DNA from 3 places in the Streptomyces sp. NPDC048353 genome. Region 1 is predicted to be linked to each of the others. Evidence: riboswitches for the same ligand, from Rfam matches in the RefSeq annotation. Region 1 holds a riboswitch; each other region holds the start of a gene.
What was found. A riboswitch is a leader RNA that binds a small molecule or an ion and turns the genes downstream of it on or off. The one in region 1 is predicted to bind cobalamin.

Region 1 (6,544 bases):
CCTTCCAGACCGCCGCGCCACCGAGGACGAGGACGGCCGCTCCACCGGCGGCGATCCCGAGGGCGGGCCCGCCGTCGTTCCCCGCGCCGCCGTCGGCGGCGGTGGCCGAGGACGTCGGGCCGGTCCGTTCGGGCTTCGCGGTCCCGGCCGTCTCCGAGCCGGTCCCGGAGGACGTCGGCGTCCCGGCGACCTGCTCGCCGCAGCCCTTCGCGGGGTAGCCCTCGATCCCGCAGAGCATCGCCGCGCTGTCGTACCGCAGCGGCTTCGCCACCGCCGCCAGCGCCTCCGCGCCCGTCGCGTCCTCGTGGAGCCGCGCGCAGCCGGTCTTGAGCGCCGGGTCCGGGGGCGTCTCGCCCCCGGGGGCGTCGGCCGCGGTGCCGAAGTCGACGACGACCGCGATCCGCTTGGTGTCCGGCTTCTCCTCCGTACCGGCGCAGATCCGCGCGAAGTCGGCGGCCGCGGACGGCCGGGTGGCGTCCTTCGTGTCCTGGCTGACCGCGAAGCGGAAGCCGATCGCCGCGCCGTCGGCGGGCCGCGCGCTCGCCGGGCCGAGGGTGGCGTACGTCCACCGGCCGGCGCCGTCGCCTTCCCAGAAGGACCAGTAGCGGTATCCGGTCCCGGCGTGGGCGGGGGTGGCGACGGACGCGGCCAGGACGGCGACCGCCGCGGCCGTGACGGCCGCGGCGGCGGAGGAGCGCCGGGACCTCACTTCTTGCGGCCGCTCAGCAGGAAGCCGATGCCTACGCCGACCACCGTGCCGATGCCGACGATCCACCAGATGTTGAAGGAGCCGGAGTCCCCGTCCTCCGCGGCCTTCCGGTCGTCCGCGGAGGCGGACGGCGAGGACTGCGGCGCCGGGCCGGTGGCGGCGAGCTGCGCGAGGAGGTCGGCCGAGCCGAAGGCACGCGGGTCGGCGCCCATCGCGTTGGCGGCGAAGACCAGCTGGGCGTAGGCGGCCGGGCCGTTCTCCTTGGCCCAGGCGGCGGAGTTCTTCTCCAGCCAGGTCAGCGCCCCGGTGGCCTGCTCGGTGGCGCCGGTCGCGGCGAGCGCGACGACGGCGTCGGCGGTGTTGCCGTAGTCCGGGAGCGGGGCCGACTCGGCGGCGCCCGGCATCGGCGGCGTGTTCAGGTGCCCGGTCTTCGCCAGCGCGCCGGCCAGGTAGGAGGCGCCGTTGCGGGCGGCCCGCTCGACCGTCTGCCGGGGCTGGCCGACGCAGGCGGGGGCCTGGGCGGGCTTCACGCCGCGGGCGGTGACGCCCTTGCCGAGCCCGGCGAGCGTGGCGGCCGCGGTGGCGTCGGCGTTCGCGAGGAGCTTGCCGGCCTTGTCCGGCTGGTAGGCGAAGGCGCCCGGGCCGTCCTTGTCGGTGCAGGGGAGGGCGAAGCCGAGCAGCGCGTCGTACGGCGTCTTCCCGTCGGCGGACTCGACCTCGCCCGGCTTCTCGCCGAGGGCGGCGAGGGCGCCGATCACGATCGAGGTGGAGTTGGCGTCACTGGGGCTGCCGGGGTTGTAGCCCCAGCCGCCGTCCTTGTTCTGCACGCCCTTCAGCCAGCCCGCGCCCGCGGTGGCGGCCTTGGCGAGGGCCTCGGGGTCGGCGCTGTCGCGCTTGACGCCGGAGAGCGCCTGCACGGCGACGGCGGTGGCGTTGGTGTCCAGCATGGTGGCCGGGGCGCACGGCTTGGTGGGGTCGGGGCGGTACGAGGAGAAGGCGCCGCTGTCGCACTGCTGCCGCTGGAGCCAGCTCACGGCCTGCTCGGCGGGCTGGACGCCGTTGGTCCGCTGGGCGATGAAGGCGAGCGACTGGCGCCAGACGCCGTCGTACGTCGGGTCCTTCGTGCCGTACAGCCCGGAGGGGATCGCGGGAGCCGGGGTCGGGGAGGGCGCGGCGGACGCGACGGCAGCCGTTCCGGTGCAGAGCAGCGCGGCGGCTGCGAACGCGGCGGCGCCGCGGCGGACGGTGGTCATGGGTGCTGGCCTCTCCTGCGGCCGAGGACCGGCACGCGCAAGGGCACCAGGCTCGGCTCCGTATTCCTCGACGGTGCCGGCGTTCACGTCCCGGGCGGGGCATTCCGACTCACCACGCGGGGTGGCTCACGGTTGCGGGTCAGTGCCGGATTTCCACCGGCTTCCCCCCGTACGGGCATGATGACGACGGGCCCACTCTACCGGCCCGTAGCGGGGGCGGCCGGGGAGTGCGAGGTGCCTCACACCGGGGGCGGGGCCGGCGCCCGCGGTCCGGCCCCGTCGGCGACGCGCCCGTGCCCGGGCCGGCCCCCGCGGAGCGCCCCGGCCCCCGCCCCCGCCCTGTCCCCCCGCCGCGCCCGTCGGCGTGCCCCCGTCCGCCCCGGCCCGTCGGCGTGCCGCCTCAGACGGCGACGTACGCCACCGGGTCCGAGCCGGGCACCGGTTCCGCGCGGCCCAGCTTCACCAGCCGCCGCAGATGCGCCTCGGCCTCGCTGACCGCGATGGTCCGGGAGCCGTAGGGGATCTGCTCCCAGGGGCGGTTCCACTCCATCCGCTCGGCGAGCTGCCACGGGGTGAGGGGGGCGGCGAGCAGGCCGAGGAGGCCGGTCAGCCGCTCCTCGTGGTGGACGAGGAGTTCGCGGACCCGACCGGCCGCGTCGGAGAAGGCGTACTGGTGGGCCGGGAGCACCTCGGCGACGCCGAGGCGGCCGATCCGCTCCAGCGAGTCGAGGTAGTCGCCGAGGGGGTCGGTGACGGTGTCGTCGTCCGGGTCCTCGTAGAGGCCGATGTGCGGCGAGATCCCGGGGAGCAGGTGGTCACCGGAGAAGAGACGGCCGTGGCCGGGCAACCCCGCCGGGTGGGCCTCCTCCAGGTGCAGGCAGACGTGGCCGGGGGTGTGGCCCGGGGTCCAGACGGCGCGCAGCCGCCGCCCGGCGAGGTCCAGGAGCTCGCCGGGGACGATCTCGCGGTCGGGCAGGGCCGAGCGCAGCCCGGGCAGGGTCCGCATCCGGCCGCTCCCGCGGGCGGCGAGGAGCGGAGCGGTGTGCTCCTCGGGGGCGCCGACGGCGGCGAGTTTGCGGGCGAGGTAGTCGAGCCAGACCTCGGGCTCCGACTCGCGGGTGCGGCGGACGACGGCGGTGTCGGCGGCGTGCATCGCGATCCACGCGCCGGACGCCTCCCGTACCCGGCCGGACAGGCCGTGGTGGTCGGGGTGGTGGTGGGTGATGACGACGCCGTGGACGTCCCCCACGGAGGTGCCCAGGGCGGCGAGCCCGGCGGCCAGTTCGTCCCAGGAGGCGGGGTCGTCCCAGCCGGTGTCGATCAGGACGGGGCCGCGGTCCGTGTCGACGACGTGGACCAGGGTGTGGCCGAGCGGGTTGTCCGGGATGGGGACGCGGAGGGACCAGACGCCTCCGCCGTGCTCGGTCACCTGGCTCATGGGCCCTCATCTCTCCGCGGCTTGCGCCGCGACGGCACGGCATCCGACGGCATCCGTTCGAGCATTGCCCATCATAAGTAGAACTGGTATCAGTTCTGAAACACAGTCAGATAACGTCGCGGGTTCCGGGAGGCAGTCGGTCATGACCGAGCTTGTGGAGCACGGAAGGCTTTTCGTCGGCGGGCGGTTGACCGATCCCCTGGGCAGCGAGGTCATCGAGGTGATCTCGCCCCACACCGAGGAGGTCGTCGGCCGCGTGCCGCACGCCTCGCGGGCCGATGTCGACCGGGCCGTCGCCGCCGCCCGGGAGGCCTTCGACCACGGCCCCTGGCCCCGGGCGACGCTGGAGGAGCGGATCGAGGTCGTCACCCGGATCAAGGACGCCATCGCCGTACGCCACGAGGAGATCGCCCGCTCGATCAGCGCGCAGAACGGCTCCCCGTACTCCTGGAGCGTGCTCGCCCAGGCGCTCGGCGCGATGATGGTGTGGGACTCCGCGATCACCGTCGCCCGGGAGTTCACCTACGAGTCGCGGCGCGCCGGGGTCCTCGGGCCGATCATGGTGCGGCGTGAACCGGTGGGCGTGGTCGCGGCCGTGGTGCCGTGGAACGTCCCGCAGTTCACGGCGGCGGCGAAGCTCGGCCCGGCGCTGCTGGCCGGCTGCACGGTGGTCCTGAAGCCGTCGCCGGAATCCCCCCTCGACTCGTACATCCTGGGCGAGATCGCGGCCGAGGCCGGACTCCCCGACGGGGTCCTGAGCATCCTGCCGGCCGACCGCGAGGTCAGCGAGTACCTGGTCGGGCACCCCGGGGTCGACAAGGTCTCCTTCACCGGGTCGGTCGCGGCCGGAAAGCGCGTGATGGAGGTCGCCTCCCGCAACCTCACCCGCGTCACCCTCGAACTGGGCGGCAAGTCGGCCGCCGTCATCCTGCCCGACGCCGACGTGGCGACCGCCGTCGCCGGGATCGTCCCGGCGGCCTGGATGAACAACGGCCAGGCGTGCGTCGCCCAGACCCGGATCCTCGCGCCGCGCAACCGCTACGACGAGATCGCCGAGGCGCTCGCCGCCGCCGCGGGCGCGCTGGTGGTGGGCGACCCGCTCGATCCGGCCACCCAGGTCGGCCCGCTCGTCGCCCGCCGTCAGCAGCAGCGTTCCCTCGACTACATCGGCATCGGCCAGGAGGAGGGCGCCAAGGTCCTCGCGGGCGGCGGCCGCCCCGCCGGCCTGGAGCGCGGCTGGTACGTCGAGCCGACGCTCTTCGGCGACGTCGACAACTCCATGCGCATCGCGCGTGAGGAGATCTTCGGGCCGGTCATCTGCCTCCTGCCGTACGGCGACGAGGAGGAGGCGCTCCGGATCGCCGACGACTCCGACTACGGCCTCAGCGGCAGCGTCTGGACCGGGGACGTGGAGCACGGCATCGACTTCGCCCGGCGGGTGCGGACCGGCACCTTCAACGTGAACACCTTCAGCCTCGACATGCTCGGCCCGTTCGGGGGCTACAAGAACTCCGGCCTGGGCCGGGAGTTCGGGCCCGAGGGCTTCGGCGAGTACCTGGAGCACAAGATGATCCACCTGCCGGCCGGGTACGAGGGGCCGGGTGGGGCGTGATGGGCGACCGCTGGCACGTCGAGGTCGACCGGGGGGTGTGCATCGGCTCCGGCATGTGCGTGAACCACGCGCCGGACGGTTTCCGGCTGGACTCGGCCCGTCAGTCGCATCCGACGCGCCCGGAGGCGGACGCGAACGAGGGCGTGCTCGCGGCGGCCGAGGGCTGCCCGGTGGAGGCGATCCTGATCACGCTCCTCGACGGCGGGGAACCGGTCTTTCCGCCCGAGGAGTAGCCGGCGGGCGACGGGGAGCGGCCCGGCGGCCCGGCGTCCGGACGCGGTGGCCGACGGGCGGCCTTGGCGGCTCCGAGCCCCGGACACGACTTACGCGGTGGATCCGGCCCGTCCGCGCGGGCGCGCCGTCGTGGGCGCGGCCGGGCCGCCGGGGACGGTCAGGTCGATCAGCCGGCAGACCGTCTCGATGTCGATCTTCACCTGGGCGATCGAGGCGCGCCCCGACAGCCAGGTGATCAGCGCGGAGTGCCAGGTGTGCTCGATGACCCGGACCGCCGAGAGCTGTTCCGGAGTCGGGTGCTCCAGCTCCATCGCGTCCAGGATGATCGCCGTCGTCAGCCGCGACACCGTGTCCACCTCCGGGCTCACGCTCCGGTCCGCGAACGTCAGTGCCCGCACCATCGCGTCCGCGAGCTGCGGCTCCCGCTGGAGCGCCCGGAACGCGCGCATCAGCGTCTCCGCCACCCGCTCCGCCGAGCTGTCGCCCGCCGGGGGCCGCTTCCGCAGGGTCGTGTGCATGTGCTGGAGCTGGTCCTGCATGGTCGCGACCAGCAGGTGGATCTTGGAAGGGAAGTAGCGGTACAGCGTGCCCAGGGCCACCCCGGCGGCCTCGGCGACCTCGCGCATCTGCACGGCGTCGAACCCGCCCCGCCCGGCCAGCTGCGCGCTGGCGTGCAGGATGCGCCGGCGGCGCGCCTCCTGGCGCTCTGTCAGGGGCGGCGAGGCGGGTCTGTCTTCCGCGGTCATGGAGTCCCGTTCCGTGCGGTGGGGAGCGACAGTATGGCGGGGGTTCCGCCGTGGCGCGAATCACCTGATCCGGTTCCTACAGCGGGGGCTACCTGCCGGTAGATTCAGTGCACCTTGAACGATCAAGAGCGATCAAGTCTGTAACTTGTTCTAGATTAGCGCGAGCGGTTACGCTCCGGCGAAACGTACGCTCGAAGGGGGCAGCGAGTGACCGCTGAGGCCATAGAGTCAGGCCCCCGCCAGGGCGTCACCGACGAGGGCGACCGTCCGCTGCGGATCGCTCTGCTCACGTACAAGGGCAACCCGTTCTGCGGAGGCCAGGGCGTCTACGTCCGCCACCTCTCTCGCGAACTCGCCCGGCTGGGCCACAGCGTGGAGGTCATCGGCTCGCAGCCGTACCCCGTCCTGGACGAGGGGCTGCCCGGGCTCACCCTCACCGAGCTGGCGAGCCTGGACCTGTACCGCTCGCCGGACCCCTTCCGCACGCCCGGACGCGACGAGTACCGGGACTGGATCGACGCCCTCGAGGTCGCCACCATGTGGACCGGCGGC
Region 2 (6,544 bases), on a different contig from region 1:
CGCCGGTCGGCGCGGCACCGGTGCGACGCTGTTCGTGGAGAAGATCGCGGGTGCCGCCGCCGAGGAGGGCGCGCCCCTGGAGCGGGTCGAGGCGATCGCCCGGCGGGTGAACGAGCGGTCGCGCTCCTTCGGCGTGGCGCTGAGCGCCTGTACGACGCCCGCCAAGGGCAGCCCCACCTTCGCCCTGCCGGAGGGCGAGCTGGAGTTGGGGATCGGCATCCACGGCGAGCCGGGGCGCGAGCGGCGCGCGATGATGACCTCGCGGGAGATCGCGGACTTCGCCGTCGAGGCCGTCCTGGACGACCTGCGGCCCTCGGGCCCCGTCCTCGCGCTGGTCAACGGCATGGGGGCGACGCCGCTGCTGGAGCTGTACGGGTTCAACGCCGAGGTCCAGCGGGTCCTCGGCGAGCGGCGGATCCCGGTCGCCCGCACGCTCGTCGGGAACTACGTGACCTCCCTCGACATGGCCGGCTGTTCGGTAACGCTCTGCGCGGCCGACGAGGAACTGCTACGCCTGTGGGACGCACCCGTACAGACGCCCGCCCTGCGCTGGGGCCGCTGAGAAGGAGAGTGCCCGACGTGGACGAACCGACCGCAGCCGACGGACCGGCCGCGACTGAGGGACCGACCGGAGCGAACGCGCCCGGCGGGCAGGCCGGAGCAGACGTGCCCGGCGGGCCGACCGGAGCGAACGCGCCCGGCGGGCAGGCCGGAGCAGACGTGCCCGGCGGGCCGACCGGAGCGAACGCGCCCGGCGGGCCGGCCAGAGCGAACGCGCCCGGCGGGCCGGCCGGGGCAGACGTGCCCGGTGGGCCGGCCGGAGCGGAGGCGCCCGGTCCCGCCGACGGGCTCGATGCCGCGTTCTTCCGGGCCTGGCTGGCCGCCGTCGCCGCCGCCGTCGACCGCGAGGCCGACCGCCTCACCGAGCTGGACTCCGCCATCGGCGACGCCGACCACGGCTCCAACCTCAAGCGGGGCTTCGCCGCCGTCACGGAGGTTCTGGAGAAGGAGCCTCCCCCGACACCGGGCGGGGTGCTCACCACCGCCGGGCGTCGGCTTATCTCCACCGTCGGCGGGGCCTCCGGACCGCTGTACGGCACCCTCTTGCGCCGCACCGGAAAGGCGCTCAGCGACGCCGGGACGGTCACCCGCGAGACCTTCGCCGAGGCCCTGGCCGACGGGGTCGCCGCCGTCGCCCAGCTGGGTGGTGCGCAGGTCGGCGACAAGACGATGCTGGACGCGCTCGTCCCGGCGGCCGACGCGCTGCGCGAGTCCTTCGAGGCGGCCGCGGCGGCCGCCGAACAGGGCGCGCTGGCGACCGTACCGCTGCGGGCCCGCAAGGGCCGCGCCAGCTACCTGGGCGAACGCTCCATCGGGCATCAGGACCCCGGGGCCACCTCGTCCGCCCTGCTGATCGCCGCCCTCGCGGAGGTGGCCGCATGACCCGCCGTCGCGACGGCACCACCGGTACGGAGGTGGCCCCGTGACCGGCGGCCCGGTCGGCATCGTCCTCGTCTCGCACAGTGCCGCCGTGGCCTCCGCCGTCGCCGAACTCGCCCGGGGAATCGCGGGCGGCGGCCCCTCCGCGCCGATCGTCCCCGCGGGCGGGGACCCCGGCGGCGGCCTCGGTACGAGCTCCGAGCTGATCGCCGAGGCGGCGCGGGAAGCCGACCGGGGGGCCGGTGTCGCCCTCCTCGTCGACCTGGGCAGCGCCGTGCTGACCGTCAAGGCGCTCCTCGCCGAGGGCGACGAGCTGCCCGAGGGGTCCCGGCTGGTGGACGCCCCCTTCGTGGAGGGGGCGATCGCCGCCCTCGTCACGGCGAGCGCGGGCGGCGACCTGGACGCCGTGGAGGCGGCGGCAGCGGAGGCGTACACGTACCGAAAGGAGTGAGCAGGGGGCGCGAGAGACCCGTCACACACCGTCCGCGGAAGCCTCCGTGTTGTGATGCGCCTGGTCAACCCACTAATGTCACACCGCCTTGGTGTACGGGAAACCGGTGTGGAACCGGTGCGGCCCTCGCCACTGTGATCGGGAAGTCCGGCTCCACCCCTCGGGGAGAACCCTTCGAGGGAGCCACTGCACCGCCTCGGGAGACCGTCGCGGTGTGGGAAGGCGGAGCCGCGACGGCATGACCCGTCAGCCAGGAGACCGGCCAAGGTGCGTTGTCCATCCACGAGGTGCTGGAGAGGGTCTCCCGATCATGCATATAGCCGAGGGCTATCTACCGCCCGTGCACGCCGTCGCCTGGGGCGTCGCGTCCGCTCCCTTCGTCGTCCACGGCGTCCGTGCCCTGACCCGCGAGGTCAAGGCCAACCCCGAGTCCACCCTGCTGCTGGGCGCGTCCGGCGCGTTCACCTTCGTCCTGTCCGCCCTCAAGATTCCTTCGGTGACGGGCAGTTGCTCGCACCCCACCGGCACAGGGCTGGGGGCGATCCTGTTCCGGCCGCCGGTGATGGCGGTGCTCGGCACGATCACCCTGCTGTTCCAGGCGCTGCTCCTCGCCCACGGCGGGCTCACCACGCTCGGCGCCAACGCCTTCTCGATGGCGATCGTCGGGCCCTGGGCCGGATACGGGATCTACCGCCTGCTGCGGCGGTTCGACCTCCCGCTGATGGTGAGCGTCTTCTTCGGCGCCTTCGTCGCCGACCTCTCCACGTACTGCGTCACCAGCGTGCAGCTCGCGCTGGCCTTCCCCGATCCGGGCAGCGGTGTCATGGGCGCGCTCGCCAAGTTCGGCTCCATCTTCGCCGTCACGCAGCTGCCGCTCGCGGTCAGCGAGGGTCTGCTGACGGTGCTCGTGATGCGGCTGCTGACGCAGTCCAGCAAGGGCGATCTGACCCGTCTCGGGATTCTCCTCCCGGGCGCCCGGAAGACCGAGAAGGCGGAGGCGAACGTCTGATGAGCCGTAACGCGAAGATCAACACGCTGCTGCTGCTCATCGTCGCGGCACTGGCCGTGTTCCCGCTGGTGCTGGGTCTCGGCGACCACAAGGAGGAGCCGTTCGCCGGCGCCGACGCCGAGGCGGAGGTGGCGATCACGGAGATCGCGCCCGACTACGAGCCGTGGTTCAGCCCGCTCTACGAGCCGCCGTCGGGCGAGGTCGAGTCGGCGCTGTTCGCGCTGCAGGCGGCCCTCGGCGCCGGTGTCCTCGCCTACTACTTCGGTCTGCGCAAGGGCCGCAGGCAGGGCGAGGCCCGTGCCGGGGCTCCCGGAGCCCCGTCGACGGCGGCAGCGACCGGCGACGAGTAGTCGCCGATGCTGCCGATCGACGCGGCGGCGCACAGCAGTCGCTGGCGCCGCCGTCATCCGTGCGAGAAGGCGGCTCTGGGCTTCGGTCTGACGCTGTGCGCGGTCTGCCTGCCGCCGTGGCCGGGGGCGGTCCTGGTCGCGGCGGCCACCCTGGCCGTGCTCCTCGGTCCGGCCGGGGTGCCGGGCCGTCAGCTGTGGCGGGCGTTCCGGATTCCGCTGGGCTTCTGTGTGACGGGCGCGGTCCCGCTGCTCTTCGAGGTGGGCGGGGCGCGCGGTGTCGTCGCCCTGGCGCCCGACGGGCCGGTCCACGCCGGTGAACTGCTGCTGCGGACCTCGGCCGCGTCCCTCGGGGTGCTGCTGTTCGCCTTCACCACGCCCGTCTCGGACGTGCTGCCGCGGCTGGTACGGGCGGGGGTCCCGGCGCCCGTCGTGGACGTCGCCCTCGTGATGTACCGGATCAGCTTTCTGCTCCTCGACTCCATGGCGAAGATCCGCCAGGCGCAGGCGGCCCGGCTGGGTCTGACGACCCGGGCGGCGACCTGGCGCTCGCTCGCCGGGCTCGGGGCGACCGCCTTCGTCCGCGCCTTCGACCGGGCGCAGCGGCTGCAGTCCGGCCTCGCGGGGCGCGGCTACGACGGGACCCTGCGGGTCCTGGTGCCCGGCGCCGTCGTCTCGCGCCGGTTCCTGGCGGCGACGGCCGGCCTGCTCGGCGGTCTCGTCGCGCTCACTCTCGTACTGGAAAGGTCCCTCCCGTGAGTCTTCGTTCCCCCGTGGTGGAACTGGTCAGGGCGGGCTTCGCCTACGAGGACGGGCCCGCGGTCCTCGACGGGATCGACTTCGCCGTGCCCGAGGGGCGGGCGCTGGCCCTGCTGGGCAGGAACGGCAGCGGCAAGACGACGCTGCTGCGGCTGCTGAGCGGGGGGCTGCGGTGCGGGAGCGGCGCGCTCCGGCTGGACGGCGAGGAGGTGTCGTACGACCGCAAGGGGCTGACCCGGCTGCGGACGACGGTCCAGCTGGTCGTGCAGGATCCGGACGACCAGCTGTTCGCGGCCTCGGTGGGCCAGGACGTGTCGTTCGGGCCGATGAACCTGGGGCTGCCCGAGGAGGAGGTACGGCTCCGGGTGCGGGAGGCGCTGGAGGCGCTGGACATCGTGGCCCTGGAGGACCGGCCGACGCATCTGCTGTCGTACGGGCAGCGCAAGCGGGCGGCGATCGCGGGGGCGGTGGCGATGCGGCCGCGTGTCCTGATCATGGACGAGCCGACGGCCGGCCTCGACCCGCACGGGCAGGAGCGGCTCCTGGAGGTGCTGGGGCGGCTGCGGGACGCGGGGACGACGGTGGTCATGGCGACCCACGACGTCGACCTGGCGCTGCGCTGGGCGGACGAGGCGGCGGTGCTCTCCCCGCAGGGCCTGCGGACCGGGCCGATCACGGAGCTCCTCGCCGACGACGCACTGCTCACGGCGGCGCGGCTGCGCCGGCCCTGGGGCATGGCGGTCTCCCGGCTGCTGCGGGCCCACGGTCTGCTGGCGCCGGACGCGGACGGTCCGCGCACGGCGGAGGAGCTGGACGCGTGGGCGGAAGTGGGCCGCCGGTAGGGACCGACAGGTCGGGGGCGGGGGGGGGGGGCGCCGGGGGGACACGGCCCCGGAAAGCTCATCCCCGGCCCTCGCCCACCGACGTAGCGCAGATCACGCCCCCATCCTTATGCAACTTGTTGCACAAGTCGCTTCGGGTCGTCTACAACAGGGCGTGACGTTCCTGCGCGAGGAGGCGCCCCGATGGCCCCGACCACCCCGTACCCGCACCTGCTGAGCCCCCTGGACCTCGGGTTCACCACCCTGCCCAACCGGGTGCTCATGGGCTCCATGCACGTCGGCCTCGAAGAGACCGAGAACGGCTTCGCGCGGATGGCCGCGTTCTACGCCGAGCGGGCGCGCGGCGGCGTCGGCCTCATCGTGACCGGCGGCATCGCCCCGAACGAGGCCGGCCGCCCCTGGGACGGCGGCGCCAAGCTCAGCACCGAGGAAGAGGTCGCCGAGCACCGTCTCATCACCGACGCCGTGCACGAGGCGGGCGGCCGGATCGCGATGCAGATCCTGCACTTCGGGCGGTACGCCTACCACCCCGCGCTCGTCGCGCCCAGCGCGATCCAGGCCCCGATCAGCCCCTTCGTACCGAACGAGCTGACCGACGCCGAGGTCGAGCAGACGATCGAGGACTACGCCCGCTGCGCCGAACTGGCCAAGGCCGCCGGATACGACGGCGTCGAGGTCATGGGCTCCGAGGGCTATCTGATCAACGAGTTCATCGCGGCCGCCACCAACCGGCGCACCGACCGGTGGGGTGGCGCGTACGAGAACCGGGTCCGCTTCCCGCTGGAGATCGTCCGCCGGATCCGCGAGCGCGTCGGCGAGGAGTTCATCCTCGTCTACCGGCTCTCGATGCTCGACCTGGTCCCGGGGGGATCCACGCTGGAGGAGGTCGTCGCGCTCGCCAAGGAGATCGAGGCGGCCGGCGCCACCATCATCAACACCGGCATCGGCTGGCACGAGGCCCGGATCCCGACCATCGCCACCTCCGTGCCCCGCGGCGCCTACACCTGGGTCACCGAGAAGCTGATGGGCGCGGTGAGCATCCCGCTGGTCACCAGCAACCGCATCAACACCCCCGAGGTCGCCGAGCGGATCCTCGCCGAGGGCCGCGCGGACATCGTCTCCATGGCCCGGCCGTTCCTCGCCGACCCCGACTTCGTGGCCAAGGCCGCCGCCGACCGCGCCGACACCATCAACACCTGCATCGGCTGCAACCAGGCCTGTCTCGACCACACCTTCAGCCTGAAGATCACCTCCTGCCTGGTGAACCCGCGCGCCTGCCACGAGACCGAACTGGTCCTCTCCCCCACCCGCCGCGCCAAGCGGATCGCCGTCGTCGGCGCCGGCCCCGCCGGGCTCTCGTGCGCGGTCTCGGCCGCCGAGCGCGGCCACACGGTCACGCTGTTCGACACCGCGGACGAGATCGGCGGCCAGCTCAACGTCGCCAAGCGGGTGCCGGGCAAGGAGGAGTTCAACGAGACCCTCCGCTACTTCCGCGTCCAGCTCGACGCCCGGGGCGTCGAGGTCCGGCTGAACACCACGGCCACCACCGAACTCCTCGCCGGCTACGACGAGGTGGTCGTCGCCACCGGCGTCACCCCCCGCACCCCCGAGATCCCGGGCATCGACCACCCCAGCGTCGTCAGCTACCTCGACGTCCTGCGCGACGGCGCGCCCGTCGGCGACCGGGTCGCGATCA
Region 3 (6,544 bases), on a different contig from region 1:
GCCTCGTACGCGTCGTCGCGCCGGACGCGGGGCAGCCCGCCGGACGGCGGGGCGGGCGCGGGCTCGCGGACGACGGGCTTCTCGGTCAGGTGCGGGAACTCGCTGACGCCGGTGACCGGTTCGCGGCGGGTGGCGAGCTTCGCGCCCCGGGCGGACCAGGTCGCGGCGAGGCGGTCCCGGACCATGCCGGACCGCAGCGCGGCCGCCTGCCCGCCCGCACGTTCGAGGGTGCGGAAGAACTCCCAGCCCACGTGGGCGAGTTCGTCCGTGAGGCGTTCGACGTACCAGGAGCCGCCCGCCGGGTCGATCACCCGGGACAGGTGCGACTCCTCGATCAGGATGGTCGAGGTGTTGCGGGCGATCCGGCGCGCGAAGGCGTCCGGCAGCCCGAGCGCGTGGTCGAAGGGGAGCACGGTGACCGCGTCGGCCCCGCCCACCCCGGCGGCCAGGGTCGCCACCGTCGTGCGCAGCATGTTCACCCACGGGTCGCGGCGGGTCATCATCACCGGCGAGGTCACGGCGTGCTGGATCTGCCCGCCCGCGCCGCTCGCCCCGCAGGCCTCCGCGACCCGGGCCCACAGCCGGCGCGCCGCCCGCAGCTTCGCGATGGTGAGGAACTGGTCGGCGGTGGCGGCGTAACGGAACTCCAGCTGGCCACAGGCCTGCTCGATGTCCAGGCCCGCGTCGGTCAGCTGCCGCAGATAGGCGACGCCGGTCGCCAGCGAGCAGCCGAGCTCCTCCGCGGCGGAACCGCCGGCCTCGTGGTACGGCAGGGCGTCGACGGTCAGCGCCCGCAGCCCCGGGTATTCCTCGGCGCACCGCCGGGCGAGCGCGGCGACCGGTGCGAAGCCGGACGACCGTCCCGTACGGGCTTCGAGGCCGAGGGGGTCGGCGCCCAGGGTGCCGCGCGCCGCCTCGGGGGCGACGCCACGGCGCTCGTACAGCCGCAGCAACTCCGCCGCGGCGTCCTCGGTCCGGTCGCCCGCGTCGAGGGCGACGGGCGCGAGGTCGAGGTAGACGCCGTCGAGGACCGTGTCGAGGGCCTCCGTCGGGATGCCGCCCTCGCCGACGACCAGCCAGAGCGAGGTGACGCCGTTCTCCAGGTCCCCCAGCACCGCCGCGCCGTCGGCGGCCGTGTGCCGTTGCCGTACGTCCCAGCCGCCGAGGGTGCCGCCCTCGGGGCGGCCGCCCCGCACGAACGGGGCGAACCCGGGGAAGCCGGCCTCGGGCGCGGCGTCGTCGGCCGCGTACAGCGGACGGACGCGAAGCCCGTCCTCCAGCGTGGTGGACAGGGCGTCCTCGGCTGCCGCGCCTTCGACGTCCTTGCCCGACTTGCGCAGGACGCCGGCCACCAGGCCCTGCCACTGCTCACGGGACGCGTCGGAGAAATCGGCGGCGAGGGCAAGCCCGTCGTCGGGAAGGACTGTCATGCTCGGATGCTAGGTCAGGGGAACAAAGGAGCAGCAGTCCGCACAGCTGTGACCTTGCCCTCTCCTGGACGCTCTTGAAGCTCCGGGCGGATCCGTTCTATATGAACGGGGCGGCGGGAGCGCCGTCAGCCGGCCGTCACCCGGCGCCCACCGGTCACTCGGCGCCGGCCGGAGCGGGCAGGTCGAGCGCCGGGTCGGGCAGGTCGAGCGCCGGTACGGGGCGGGGGCGCCCGTCGGCGTCGACGGCGACGAAGCTGAGACGGCCGGTGGCGACCTCGGCGGTCGGGCCGGAGGCGTTCCAGCGTTCGGCGGTGACACGGACCTCGGCGGTCATCGACGTGCGGCCGGCCCGGACGAGTTCGGCGTGGACGCTCAGCAGGTCGCCGGAGCGGACGGGGGCGAGGAAGGTCATCCGGTCGACCGACACGGTCACGGCGGGACCGTCCGCGTGGCGCCCGGCGGCCGCCGCGGCGGCGTCGTCGATGAGCTTCATCACGACCCCGCCGTGGATGGTCCCGTACAGGTTCGTGTCGTGCTCGCTCATGATGTGGGCGAGGGTCACCCGGGAATCGGCCGGGGTCTTGCGGACGGGGGACGGCAGGGTGGCGGCGTGGTCGGCCACGTCAACTCTCCTTCGCGAGTCGCGGCGGTCGGATCCGCGCGCACGGGGCCGGGGAGCCCGGAGGCCGGGTGCGCGGGCAACGGGCAGGTCTTCGGACTCGCGGGCGTGTCCACCGGTTCGACCGGCGGTCTCCTACTGGCCGTCGCTTCCCAGGCCCTTGCCGGGCCCAGTGCGTATGACGGCGGTCGTTCCCGCTCACCGCTGCGGGGCAGTCCCGGATTCCCACCGGGTTCCCTCTTACGACGCCTCCCGCCTGGCGGACGGGGCGAACCAGCTGCGCGCTCCAGACTACGTCCTGCGCGGCCCGTCAGTCCGTGGTCTCCGGGGCCGGCCGCGCGAAGTGCCGTGCGCCGGGCACCAGGCACGCGGCGGCCGGGACGAAGAAGCAGGCGGCGGCGCACGCCGCGAGGACGGGCGTGACGCCGAGGAGGCCGATGGCCGGGGCGATCAGGGCGAGACCGACCGGCGCCAGACCGTAGGAGACGAGGAAGTCCAGCGAGGAGACCCGGGCCAGCTTGTCCGGCGCGACCTCGCGCTGCGTGGCCGTGAACCAGGGCACGTTGAACAGCTCGATGCCGATCCCCGCGACGGCGTACGCGCCGACCACCACCGCGGGGTGGACCGGCAGCACCAGGCTGAGCGGGGCGAAGCCGTACGCCGCGAGGCCGGCGAAAGCGGCCCAGCCCTGGGACCGCGGCCGGACGCGGGCGATGAACAGGGCGCCGCCGAGCGCGCCGACGGTGTACGCGGTCATGGCCGCGGCGAGCACCCACTCGGTGCCGTAACGGTCCCGGCTGATCAGGGGGAGGGCGACGCTGGTGGCGGAGTAGCCGAGGGCGATGACGGCGACCAGGGCGGCGAGACCGGCGAGGAACCAGGGGTGGCGCCGGGCCTCGCGTATGCCCTCGACGAACTCGGCACGGAAGCCAGGGCGGTGCGGGGCGTCCGGTCCGGTGCGGGGCCCGGTGTGTCGGGCGGGGTCGGACGGGTGCGGGGTCGTGGGGGCGGGGGCCGCGGTCGTGGGGGCGGAGGTCGTGCTGCCGGCGGTGCCCCTGCCTCCCCTCGCCGGGACCAGCGCCGCGACCAGCCAGAGCAGCCCGATGCCCAGCAGCAGCGACGCGACGTCGAGGAAGGCCGCGAGCAGTGCGGTCAGCGCGGGCCCGGCGAGCGTGGCGGACCGGACGGCCATCGTCATGGCGGCGTTCGCCTGCTGACGGCGCTCCGGCTGGACGGTCTCGGCCGTGAGCGCCTGGAACGCCGGGCGGCAGGCGCCCTGTCCGGCGCCCGCGAGCGCCGCGGCGGCCGTCATCAGCACGAGGGAGTGCCCGAGGCCGGCCGCGAGGAGGGGCGAGGCGACCGCCGCCGCGAGGGCGGACCAGAAGACGACGGCGCGGCGCGCGTGCCGGTCGGCGAGCACGCCGCCGACGGCGACCGCGAGGAGGAACCCGGCGGTGCGGGCGGCGAGGACCAGGCCGAGCCCGGTGGCGCCCAGATCGCGGTGGAGGACGGCGAGCCCGAGGACGAAGGGCAGCGCCCAGGTCGCGAGACCGGAGGCGGTGGTGCCCGCCCAGAGGCGCAGGAAGGCGAGGTCGCGCAGGACCGAACGCGGCGGTGCGTCAGGGGACTTGGCCGCGGTGGCGGTGGATGGGGTGACCACGATGTGGGGTGCTCCTCGGCGAGGGGGGCGAGGTCCGCGACGACGCCCCCGGGGTCGTTAATGAAAATGATTGCCATTACAGTACTCTTCGAACGCGGCGCCCTCGCACCCGGTGCCCCGCTGCCCCGCCACACCCCTGCCCGCCCGTCGCCCCCGGCCCCCGGCCCGTCGCAACCCACCCCGCCCTCGTCCCACCGGAGAGACCCATGCGTCATCCCGCCCGCCTCGGCCTCGCCCTGGCTCTCGCCCTCGCCACCGCCGGCTGCTCCACCGCCCGCCCCGGCCCCGTCGCGCCACCTGCCGCCGGATCGGCCGCCCTCACCAGCTGCGGGCGCCCCCTCTCCCTCGCCGAACCGCCCCAGCGCGCCGTCGCCCTCGATCAGGCCTCCACCGAGACGCTGCTCGAACTCGGCCTCCAGGAGCGGATGGCGGGCACCGCCAACCTCAAGACCAAGATCCCCGCGCGGTACCGGACGGCGTACGCGTCGGTCCCGGTGATCGCTCCGAAGATCGCGACCGGCGAGCAACTCCGCGCCGCCGCGCCGGACTTCGTGGTCGCCGGCTCCGCGGACCTCCTCACCAAGGACCGCGCCGGCACCCGCGAGGAACTCGGCGCCCTCAAGGTCCCCACCTTTGTCAGCGCCGTGGACTGCCCGCAGCACAACCCCGCCGGCAGAACCCCGTTCGACCTGCTCTTCTCCGACTACGAGAACCTCGGCACGGTCTTCGGCGTCCGCCAGCGGGCTGCCGCACTGGCCGCCGAGCAGCGCGCGGCCGTCGCCCGGGCGAGGGGGGCCGCCGCCGAGGCCCCCGGGGCCGCGAGCGCGGAGCGGCCCACCGTCGTCTACCTCTACTCCGTCTTCAACGGCATGCCGTACGTCGCCGGCGGAACCGGTCTGCCCAGCGAGATGAGCCGGATCGTCGGCGCCAGGAACGCCTTCGACGACGTCGAGGAGGACTGGCCGGAGGTCACCTGGGAGGAGGTCGCCGAGCGTGACCCCGACATCATCGTGATCGGCGACCTGTCCGAGCGTGGCCGACCCGGCGACAGCGCGGCCGAGAAGCGCGCCACGATGACCGCGCACCCCGTGATCTCCCGGCTGCCCGCGGTCCGTGACGACCGGATCATCGAGGTCCCGGGCATCGAACTGGACCCGTCCGTGCGCTCCGTCCACGCACTCGGACTCCTCGCCCGGGGAATCAAGGACCTCGGCCATGCCCGCTGACCTGCTGAGCCCCCGGGCGCGCGGCCGCGTGGCGACGGATCCCGCCGTCGAGGCCGGACCCGCCCCGGACGGGCCCCGGGGGGACCGACCCAAGGCGGACGGGCTCCCGGCGGGGCGGCCGGCCACCCGGCGGGCCCCCTGGTTCGCCCGTACCGACCGCCGATCCTCCGCGGCCCCGGGGACCTCGCCGGTCCTCTCGTCCGTCGTCCTCCCCTCGTCCCCGGCCGGCCGCGGGGTCCTCCTGCTCCTCGTCCTCGCCGTCCTGGCCGGATCCATGGCGGCCGCGCTGCGCGTCGGCGCCGCCGAGGTCGAATGGGAGGGCCTCGCCCGCGTCTTCGGCACCCGTCTCGGTCTCGACGTCGAGCCCCTGCCCCCGATCGTCGACTCGCTCGTCTGGGAGCTGCGGCTGCCCCGCGTCCTGATGGCCGCCCTGGTCGGCGCCTCGCTCGCGGTGTGCGGCACGGTGCTCCAGGCGGTCACGCGCAACGCCCTCGCCGACCCGTACCTGCTCGGCGTCTCCTCCGGCGCGTCGACCGGGGCCGTCGCCGTGGTCGTCCTCGGCGTGGGCGCGAGCACGCTCGGGGTGACCGGTGGCGCCCTCGCCGGCGCGCTGCTCTCGTTCGCGTTGCTGCTGTTCCTGCTGCGGCGCGGGGGCCCGGACTCGGTTCGCATCGTCCTCACCGGCGTCGTGATCGGCCAGCTCTTCACCGCGCTGACCTCGTTGATCCTGATGGCCTCGGCGGACGCCGACACCACCCGGGCCGTCACCCACTGGCTCCTCGGCTCGATGGCGCCGGCCCGCTGGAACGCGGTACTGGTCTGCGCGGTCGTCACCCCGCTCGGACTGCTGGCCGCGTGGCTGTGCGCGAACGCCCTCGACGGCCTCGCGTTCGGCGCGGACACCGCCGCCTCCCTCGGCATCGGGGTACGGCGCACGCGGACGCTGCTGCTCGTCGTCACCGCCGCACTGACCGCGGTGGCGGTCGCCACCGTCGGTGCCATCGGATTCGTCGGCCTGATCGTCCCGCACGGCGTCCGGTTCCTCGTCGGGCCGACCCACCGCGTCCTGCTGCCGTACGCCGCCCTCGCCGGCGCGGTGTTCCTGGTGTGGACGGACGCCCTGGCGCGGGTGGCGTTCGCGCCACGGGAAGTACCCGTCGGCGTGATCACCGCGCTCCTCGGCGTGCCGCTCTTCCTCCTCGTCCTGCGCAAGAGGGGCGCGCTGTGAGGATCACCGCGGAGGAACTCACCTGGTCGGCCGCCGGAACGCCGATCGTACGAGGGGTCGGCGCCGACATCGCGCCCGGCGAGACGGTCGGACTCCTCGGCCCCAACGGCTCGGGCAAGTCCTCGCTGCTCCGCTGTCTCGCGGGCCTCCGGACCCCCGACACCGGGACGGTCCGCTACGACGGCGCGTCCGTACGGGACTGGAGCGCACGCCGGATCGCCCGCCATGTCGCCTTCGTCGCGCAGGAGCCGGGCGCCGACCACGACCTGCGGGTCGCCGATGTCGTGGGCCTGGGGCGCACTCCGTTCCGGGACCGCTGGCGCGGACCCGACGCCACCGACCGCGCGGTCGTCGCGGCCGCCCTGGAACGCGTCGGACTCA

Region 2: it holds a riboswitch for cobalamin, as region 1 does, so the genes downstream of both, ACZ6RC_RS17110 (energy-coupling factor ABC transporter permease) here and ACZ6RC_RS03045 (prenyltransferase/squalene oxidase repeat-containing protein) in region 1, are expected to answer to the same signal.
Region 3: it holds a riboswitch for cobalamin, as region 1 does, so the genes downstream of both, ACZ6RC_RS13945 (acyl-CoA thioesterase) here and ACZ6RC_RS03045 (prenyltransferase/squalene oxidase repeat-containing protein) in region 1, are expected to answer to the same signal.

The regions. Positions count from the first base shown of each region.
Region 1 is NZ_JBVJGU010000001.1:682,832-689,375, forward strand. It holds gene ACZ6RC_RS03040 (SCO2322 family protein) at 1-709, opposite strand, end outside; gene ACZ6RC_RS03045 (prenyltransferase/squalene oxidase repeat-containing protein) at 706-1,962, opposite strand; cobalamin riboswitch at 2,004-2,128, opposite strand; gene ACZ6RC_RS03050 (MBL fold metallo-hydrolase) at 2,363-3,400, opposite strand; gene ACZ6RC_RS03055 (aldehyde dehydrogenase) at 3,543-5,012, shown strand; gene ACZ6RC_RS03060 (ferredoxin) at 5,012-5,245, shown strand; gene ACZ6RC_RS03065 (TetR family transcriptional regulator) at 5,336-5,992, opposite strand; gene ACZ6RC_RS03070 (glycosyltransferase family 4 protein) at 6,200-6,544, shown strand, end outside.
Region 2 is NZ_JBVJGU010000004.1:415,159-421,702, reverse strand. It holds gene dhaK (dihydroxyacetone kinase subunit DhaK) at 1-562, shown strand, start outside; gene dhaL (dihydroxyacetone kinase subunit DhaL) at 802-1,443, shown strand; gene ACZ6RC_RS17115 (PTS-dependent dihydroxyacetone kinase phosphotransferase subunit DhaM) at 1,484-1,891, shown strand; cobalamin riboswitch at 1,964-2,172, shown strand; gene ACZ6RC_RS17110 (energy-coupling factor ABC transporter permease) at 2,202-2,900, shown strand; gene ACZ6RC_RS17105 (energy-coupling factor ABC transporter substrate-binding protein) at 2,900-3,250, shown strand; gene cbiQ (cobalt ECF transporter T component CbiQ) at 3,257-4,006, shown strand; gene ACZ6RC_RS17095 (ATP-binding cassette domain-containing protein) at 4,003-4,848, shown strand; gene ACZ6RC_RS17090 (FAD-dependent oxidoreductase) at 5,032-6,544, shown strand, end outside.
Region 3 is NZ_JBVJGU010000003.1:809,304-815,847, reverse strand. It holds gene ACZ6RC_RS13950 (methylmalonyl-CoA mutase family protein) at 1-1,430, opposite strand, end outside; gene ACZ6RC_RS13945 (acyl-CoA thioesterase) at 1,585-2,052, opposite strand; cobalamin riboswitch at 2,118-2,342, opposite strand; gene ACZ6RC_RS13940 (MFS transporter) at 2,360-3,709, opposite strand; gene ACZ6RC_RS13935 (ABC transporter substrate-binding protein) at 3,916-4,935, shown strand; gene ACZ6RC_RS13930 (FecCD family ABC transporter permease) at 4,925-6,163, shown strand; gene ACZ6RC_RS13925 (ABC transporter ATP-binding protein) at 6,160-6,544, shown strand, end outside.